Regions from separate parts of the Microbulbifer sp. CAU 1566 genome, predicted to be linked through region 2. Evidence: predicted binding sites of a transcription regulator. Region 2 holds the regulator's gene; the other holds the start of a gene.
What was found. The regulator sigma-54, encoded in region 2, starts transcription at its own class of promoters, with help from an activator protein. The targets are predictions, from matches to a motif close to TGGCACANNNNTTGCNNT.
Positions count from the first base shown of each region.

Region 1: M0G74_RS02505 (NarK family nitrate/nitrite MFS transporter) is a predicted target of sigma-54. The motif match lies at 1,945-1,962, and genes of this name have one in related genera.

Region 1 covers NZ_JALNMG010000001.1:583,137-587,002, reverse strand. Annotated here, with positions in the region: gene M0G74_RS02510 (bifunctional protein-serine/threonine kinase/phosphatase) at 1-251, opposite strand, end outside; gene M0G74_RS02505 (NarK family nitrate/nitrite MFS transporter) at 253-1,731, opposite strand; gene M0G74_RS02500 (CmpA/NrtA family ABC transporter substrate-binding protein) at 2,029-3,102, opposite strand; gene M0G74_RS02495 (ANTAR domain-containing protein) at 3,160-3,762, opposite strand; gene M0G74_RS02490 (alginate export family protein) at 3,769-3,866, opposite strand, start outside.
Region 2 covers NZ_JALNMG010000001.1:326,018-329,883, forward strand. Annotated here, with positions in the region: gene lptA (lipopolysaccharide transport periplasmic protein LptA) at 1-53, shown strand, start outside; gene lptB (LPS export ABC transporter ATP-binding protein) at 133-858, shown strand; gene M0G74_RS01455 (RNA polymerase factor sigma-54) at 1,091-2,566, shown strand; gene raiA (ribosome-associated translation inhibitor RaiA) at 2,734-3,027, shown strand; gene ptsN (PTS IIA-like nitrogen regulatory protein PtsN) at 3,102-3,563, shown strand; gene rapZ (RNase adapter RapZ) at 3,672-3,866, shown strand, end outside.

The DNA.
Region 1 (3,866 bases), 260 kb from region 2:
TCGGAAATAAATCCACTCACCGCAGCCCGCGCCGCCGCACCACCCGCCTCGGCACTACCCACCCCATCCGCAATCGCCGCCAGCGAACCGCGATATCGCAGATCACTCCCGGTCGCCCGATAGATCGCCACCGCGTCGTCGTTATAAGCGCGCTGGCCACACTCGGTGGCGGTGGCAAATTCCAGATTTTCGGAATTGGAAGCCTGTTGATCGGAGTCGGGCACAGTGATGATTTCGCAGGTGGTGTTCATATCAAGCAACGTCGATCAGGGAAACACTACCGTCAGGCATTACCTCGGCCATCTGACCTTCCGGCTCTTCCAGGAACAGCAGCGTAACAAACCCAAGTACCGCCGTACCCGCAATCACCAGAAAGAAGGTCTCGTAAGAAACCATACTCAGCACCGTCAGGTAGAAAACCGCGCCCACATTCCCGTAAGCCCCCGTCATCCCCGCAATCTGCCCGGTCAAACGACGCTTGATCAGCGGCACTACCGCAAACACCGCGCCCTCACCAGACTGCACAAAGAAAGAGCACGCCATCGCGGCAGCCACCGCCAGATACAAGGGCCACTCGCTGTCGATCATACTCATGGTCAGATAACCCAGCGCCAGGCCCGCCGTCAGAATCAGCAGCGTACTCTTGCGTCCAAACCGGTCACTGATCAAACCGCCAGCCGGGCGCGACATCAGATTCATAAATGCATAGGCAGAAGCCAGCAGACCCGCCTTCACCGGATCCAGGGTAAAGGTCTCCGAGAAAAACAGCGGCAGCATCGAAATCACCGCAAGCTCGGAACCGAAAGTAGCGAAGTACAGAATATTCAGTACCGCCACCTGCTTGAACTGATAGCGATGGATCGGTTCCGGCAGCTTCACGAAAATCTCTTTGTTGATGTCGTAGCACTTCTTCGCATCAAACACATAAAGGGCTACCAGGGATACATAAATCACGATCGCCACCGGCATCGCCAGCATGCCAACACCGGCGGGGGACAGTTTCCAGGTCAGCAGCGCCAGTGCCGCGTACATGGGCACTTTCATGATCAGCAGCAGCACAAAATCCGACGGGCTGGAAACTTCCATACCGCCAATTTTTTTCGGCTTGAAGTAGGTGCCGCCCTTCGGGGTATCGGTAACCGAGCGGTAGTAAATCACACTGTACACCAGCGCCATGACACCGGTGAGGCCGATGGCATAACGCCAGCCCTCTTGCCCCGGAGTGTCGCCGCCGAACAGCAGCGCGATGGTGGGCAGGCTCATGGCCGCGGCGGCGGAGCCGAAGTTACCCCAGCCGCCGTAAATACCTTCCGCGGTACCCAACTGCTTGGCCGGGAACCACTCGGACACCATACGGATACCAATCACAAAGCCGGCACCGATAAAGCCCAGCAGGAAGCGGCCGATAGCCGCTGCGGTAAAGCTGTCCGCAATGGCAAAAATAAAGCAGGGGATACTGCCAATGGCCAGCAACAGGGAATAGGTCAGGCGCGGGCCGTATTTATCGGTCAGCATGCCGATGATTACCCGCGCTGGAATCGTCAGCGCCACGTTCAGGATCAGCAGCGTCTTCACCTGCTCGGAAGTGAGCGACAGACTGTCGGCAATGGCCATCAGCAGCGGTGCGTGGTTGAACCAGGCAAAAAAGGTAATAAAGAAAGCAATCCAGGTCAGGTGCAGCACCCGGATTTTTCCTTTAAAGGAAAACAGATTTAAAGAATCACTGGACATGGTCTTATCCCGTTAGTTTATGAATTGGATCTGCCTGCTTCTGCTGCGGCGCGGCCCAAATCGCGGGCATAAAAAAAGCCCACGGGGCAACCTGGCTGCCGCCTGTGGACTTCGGTGTCCGATCTATCGCATCTAGTGAAGGTGCGAGCGCTTCTAAAGCGATTGGTCCCAACCGGGTTGGCTTCCAATCGCGGCGCTTTTGCTCAATTTAAGTATTCAATATTTGTGCCATATCTGTGCCTTTTACCGTGCGGGCACTGTGAAAAGGCGCGAAACTGGTGCAATGGGTGTAAAACGTTAAGGCGTATTGAGTTCCCGATGGCGCATAAAGTCCAGGGTCTGCTGGTAGAGGTCTGAGCAGAAGACTTCCGCGGTATCGCTATCCACCGGTGCGATGTCATTGCACAGGGCCAGCAGTTCGCGGCCTTTCTTTTCCGTCGGGCGGCCGTGATCCGTCTGCGGGTGGGCGAACAGGTGCCAGTCGGGATTCCTGGTCGGGCTCTGCCCGCCGTGTGCGATCAATTCGTCGCCCAAGGAGAGGGCGATGGCAGATTCCGGCAGGTTGAGATATTCGGTGCGGGCGAGAATGCCCACGGCATCTTTGCGCTGGCTACGATCGCTCAGCCAGGCGCAGGCTTCCAGTAATGCGGCGCGCAGCGCCAGGTGTGTAGCGGGGTTGGCCTGGTGCCAGCTGCGGGTGACCGCCAGTACTTTTTCCGGCATGGCCGGCATCAGGGTATTGCTGGGGGTGGCAATCACGCCGATGCCTTCCTGAACCGCGAGGGTATTCCAGGGTTCGCCCACACAATAGCCGTCAATGTCGCCGCGACGCAGGGTGTCCACCATCTGCTCTGGTGGCAGCACCAGGATGCGCACATCGGTATCCGGATGTATCCCCGCTGCCGAGAGCCAGTGGCGTAATTGCAGGGTGTGGCTGGCGAAGGGATAGACGCTGGCAAAGGTCAGCGGTTTGGCATTCTGGTCGCGGGTGTCGATGTAGGATTTGAGTGCCGCGCCGATTTCCGCTGAGTCTGCACCCGCCGGTAACTCCAGCTGCTCGTAAAGCGTACGTGAAAGGGTGATGGCGTTGCCGTTACTGCTCAGGATCAGCCCGCTGAGCAGTTGCTCGTCGCACTGCGGCAGCGTCTGTTTCAGGGTCAGGGGCATGGGTGCAAGGATGGCTGCAGCGTCGGCCGCACCGCCGATCAACTTGTCGCGCAGGGTGGCCCAGGACGTTTCCTGCTGAAGTTCCACCCGCAGGCCATAGCGCTCGAATAACCCCAGTTCCTGGGCAATGATCAGCGGCGCACTGTCGCTCAGGCGTAGGTAGAGAAGTTTCAGGTTGGTTTTTTCTACTTGCAGACTGCTCACGATAGTTCTCTTGGAATTCTCAATATATTTGGGCGTGCACGGGCGGCAGAGAGTGTGTTACTTCGCTGCCGCCTGCAGGTGCGTGACAATTTGTTCCGCCACATTGCGCATGGTGGAATTACTGTTCATGGCCAGGGTGCGCAGGGTCTGGTGGGCGGCCTGTTCGCTGATATTTTTGCGGGCCATCAACAGGCCTTTGGCACGCTCGATAATTTTGCGCTCGTCCAGCTGTTGCTGGGTGCGCTCCAGAGACTGGCGCAGGTGTTGATAGCTGCGGAACTGGGCCATGGCAATTTCAATCGCCGGCGCCACCCGTTCGGCCGACAGCCCCTCCGCCATATAGGCACTGACACCGGCCTCTACCGCGCTGGTAATAAAGTCGGCACCGCCGCGGGCGGAAAACATGGCCACCGGCGTCGGGTTGTGCTGGTTGATCACCGCGAGACTTTCGAGAATGTCGCGGTCGGGAGACTCGATATCAATCAGGACAATATCCGGGCGGTGTTTTTCCACCTGGAACAGGAGTCCCTCTGCGCTGGAGAGTTGCGCGAGTAATTTGTAGCCGGCAGCGGTCAGCTGCTCGGCCACCATAGTGGCGCGCTCGGGCTGGTCATCGACCAGCAGGATGCTGACCGGTGTTATTGCGGGTGTCGTCGTCATCGCTCTTTAGAACTTCAGTTCGAACTGCAGCCAGAACTTGTCCGTATCGCTGCTGAAGGTGTCAGCATCGTAGGTGGCGTACTTGGCGAGCAGGCCGATATTTT
Region 2 (3,866 bases):
GGGTGGAAATGATCTGGAAACCGGAAGGTAAAACTTCGGACAACAGCCAGTAACGCCACAACCAGCAAGCCCCGCGACAGCAAACATCAGCAAGACGAGGCGGTTGCATCCGCCCAGATACCGGAATTCACTATGCCGACGCTCAAAGCGTTACATCTCGCCAAGCAGTACAAAAAACGCAAAGTCGTCCAGGATGTCTCCGTGAGCGTGTCCAGTGGCCAGGTAGTTGGCCTTCTGGGGCCCAATGGCGCCGGCAAAACCACCTGTTTCTATATGATCGCCGGGCTGGTGCAGGCAGACGACGGCCAGGTGATGATCGACAGTGAAGACATCACCGGGCTGTCCATGCACGGCCGCGCCCGCAAAGGTATTGGCTACCTGCCCCAGGAAGCCTCCGTATTCCGCCGCCTGTCGGTGCAGGACAACATTCTCGCCATCCTGGAAACACGCAAGGACCTCAATCGCAGCCAGCGCAAAGAGCACCTGGAATCCCTGCTCGAAGAGTTCCATATCACGCACATCCGCGAGAGCCTCGGCATGGCGCTATCCGGCGGTGAGCGCCGCCGGGTTGAGATTGCCCGAGCCCTGGCCACCAACCCCGCCTTCGTGCTGCTGGATGAACCATTTGCCGGGGTGGACCCCATCTCCGTCAATGACATCAAACAGATCATCCGTCACCTGCGGGATCGCGGAATCGGCGTGCTCATCACCGACCACAATGTGCGCGAGACCCTGGATATCTGTGAAACCGCCTACATCGTCAGTGAGGGCCATATCATCGCCTCAGGCAACCCCAAAGACGTGGCCGAAAACAAGCAGGTGAAAGACGTCTATCTGGGACACGAATTCACCATCTGAGCACCATCACGTGTATTCATCAGCTTTTCTCACTCTTCGGCTGATGCCCATCACAATTTTGTAAAGAGTGACCAAAGGGACGAAATTTTTCGGCACACTTATTGCTTAACGTGCCTCTTGAGTTCCGTTTTGCCCCGGGGTAGTCTGCAGGAAATGAGCTTTCCGCCGCCGCTTCAAGCATCAAATTTGTCGCAGCGGCCCAACGCCAGATTTTTCTGCCGGCAAACTCCCTATGAAGCAGTCACTCCAGTTAAAACTCGGCACTCAGCTGACCATGACGCCACAGTTGCAACAGGCTATTCGCTTGCTGCAACTGTCGACGCTGGACCTGCAACAGGAAATCCAGTCCGCCCTGGATAGCAATCCGCTGCTGGAATCCGACTTCGAAGAACACACTGGCGAAGCCCCCCAGGAACAGAACACCCCCGCCACCTCCGAGCGCCAGGAGCGCGAAGCTGCCAACGCCGACAGCGTCCGCGAAGCGCAGGCCGAAGCCGGCGTGGACGGCGACTGGAACGGGGAAATTCCCGACGACCTGCCCGTCGACACCCGCTGGGACGATATCTACACCAACAGCAGCTACAGTGGCGGCGAGGCGGAAGAGTATGCGCTGGAGCAGCGCAATGCGGTCTCGGAGAGCCTGCAGGATCACCTGCTGTGGCAACTGAACCTCACCCCACTGACCGAAGGCGACAAGTTGATCGGCGAAGCCCTGATCGACGCCATTGCCCCTAACGGATTTCTGGATGCCGATCTGGATGAACTGGCCGCAGCGCTGAACGTAGAAACCGATGAAGTTCTGGCAGTACTGAAAACCATCCAGCACCTGGAACCGGTCGGATGCGGTGCCCGGGATCTGCGCGAGAGCCTGCTACTGCAACTGCGCCAGCTCCCCGAGCAGACACCCTGGCTGGCCCAAGCGCAGGCGATTGTCGGCCAACACCTGGACTTACTGGGCAAGCGGGACTTCCGCCAGCTCAGCCGCCGCACCCGCCTCAGCGAGATACAGCTGGGCGAGGTGATGCGCCTGATCCAGACACTCACGCCTTACCCGGGTGAAGCCTTCGGCGGCGAAGAGCCGCAATACGTGGTGCCGGATGTGATCGTCAGCCGCCGGGAACAGCGCTGGGTGGTGGAACTGAACCCGGAAACCACCCCCAAACTGCGCATCAACGACACATACGCGGCGCTGATCAAGCGCGCGGACAACTCCAATGAAAATAACTACCTGCGGGACAATCTGCAGGAGGCACGCTGGTTCCTGAAAAGCCTGCAGAGCCGCCATGAAACCCTGCTGAAGGTCGCCAGCTGTATCGTGGATAAACAGCGGGGGTTTTTCGAGCAGGGCCCGGAAGCCATGAAACCCATGGTACTGGCAAATATCGCCGAAACCATCGGCATGCACGAATCCACCATTTCCCGGGTCACCACGCAAAAATACATGCTTACGCCGCGCGGTGTATTCGAGCTCAAATACTTCTTCTCCAGCCATGTGAGCACCGACTCCGGTGAGGACGCCTCCTCCACCGCCATTCGCGCTCTGATTCGCAAGCTGGTGGATGCGGAGCAGCCACGCAAGCCACTGTCGGACAACAAGATCACCCAGGAGCTGGATGCCCAGGGCATCAAGGTGGCCCGCCGCACCGTGGCCAAATACCGCGAGTCCATGGGAATACCCTCCTCTAGCGAGCGAAAGCGACTGGTCTAACCAGACCAGTCACTAACTGGTGGCGCCACACCCCTCTCCCGGTCAGTTTCTGGACAACCAATGGCCAGACATTGAGTGTATCCTTCCATTCTGGCGCACTTCCTAGTAGGGTTGCCGCCCTGTGCGGGGGTGCCACCGGATGTGTTGTACCCTTTGAGGAGATTTCCATGCAGATCAATATCAGTGGCCACCATGTAGATGTTACTCCGGCCATTCGCGATTACTGCCTGACCAAACTGGACAAGCTCTCCCGCCACAATGACCTGATCACCAACGCCCAGGTCACTCTGTCCGTCGACAAACTTATCCAGAAAGCCGAGGCGCGGGTTCACGTGAACGGCAACAAGGATATTTTTGCGGATTCGGAATCTGAGGACATGTACGCAGCGATCGACTCGCTGTCCGACAAACTCGACCGACAGCTGCTGAAACACAAAGAAAAGTTACGCAGTCACCGGTAGTTTTCACTAGCCGTTAGACAACTGGCAACTTGCGGGCTCACGCCCGGCAGGTTGCGCCAGATCATTAGTAAGTTATGACACTGGAAGCATTACTCTCTCCCCGCCTAAGCCTTTGCCACCTGGCGGGGAGCAGCAAAAAAAAGCTGCTGCTCAATATCGCCCAGGCGATCTCAGAAGAATACCCCGATCTGGATTCCGACACCGTCTTCAACCAGTTGGTTGCCCGGGAGCGCCTGGGCTCCACCGGCATCGGTGAAGGCGTGGCCATTCCCCACTGTCGCCTGCCCGGCTGCGAGCGCCCGATTGGCGTCCTCTGCACCACATCGCCAGCAGTCGACTTCGATGCTATCGACCGCCAGCCCGTAGACCTGCTGTTTGCACTGCTGGTACCGGAAGACTCCGACCAGGAACACCTGGACACCCTGGCCGAGATCGCCGCCCTGTTCAGCGATAGCCGTGTGCGCGAAAAACTGCGTGAGGCCACCACCAGCGACGACCTCTACGCGCTGGCCATCAACAGCGCTGCCGCGGCATAATAACGCCACTCGACCCGGACTAAGGTCCTGGCATTCGACCATCGTTGCCCCGGCAGCCGCATCGCGCGGCCTCATGCAGTGAATTCAAAAGCAAGGAGCGCTTGTACTATGCGACTGGTAATCATCAGCGGCCGCTCAGGCTCTGGAAAGAGTTCCGCCCTGCAGTTGCTGGAGGATGTCGGTTTCAACTGTATCGACAACCTCCCCGCCAGTCTGCTCCCTGAGCTGGTTCGCAGGGTGTCGGAACAGCCCCAGGAAAACACCCAGCTGGCACTCGGTATCGACGCCCGCAACCTGTGGCAC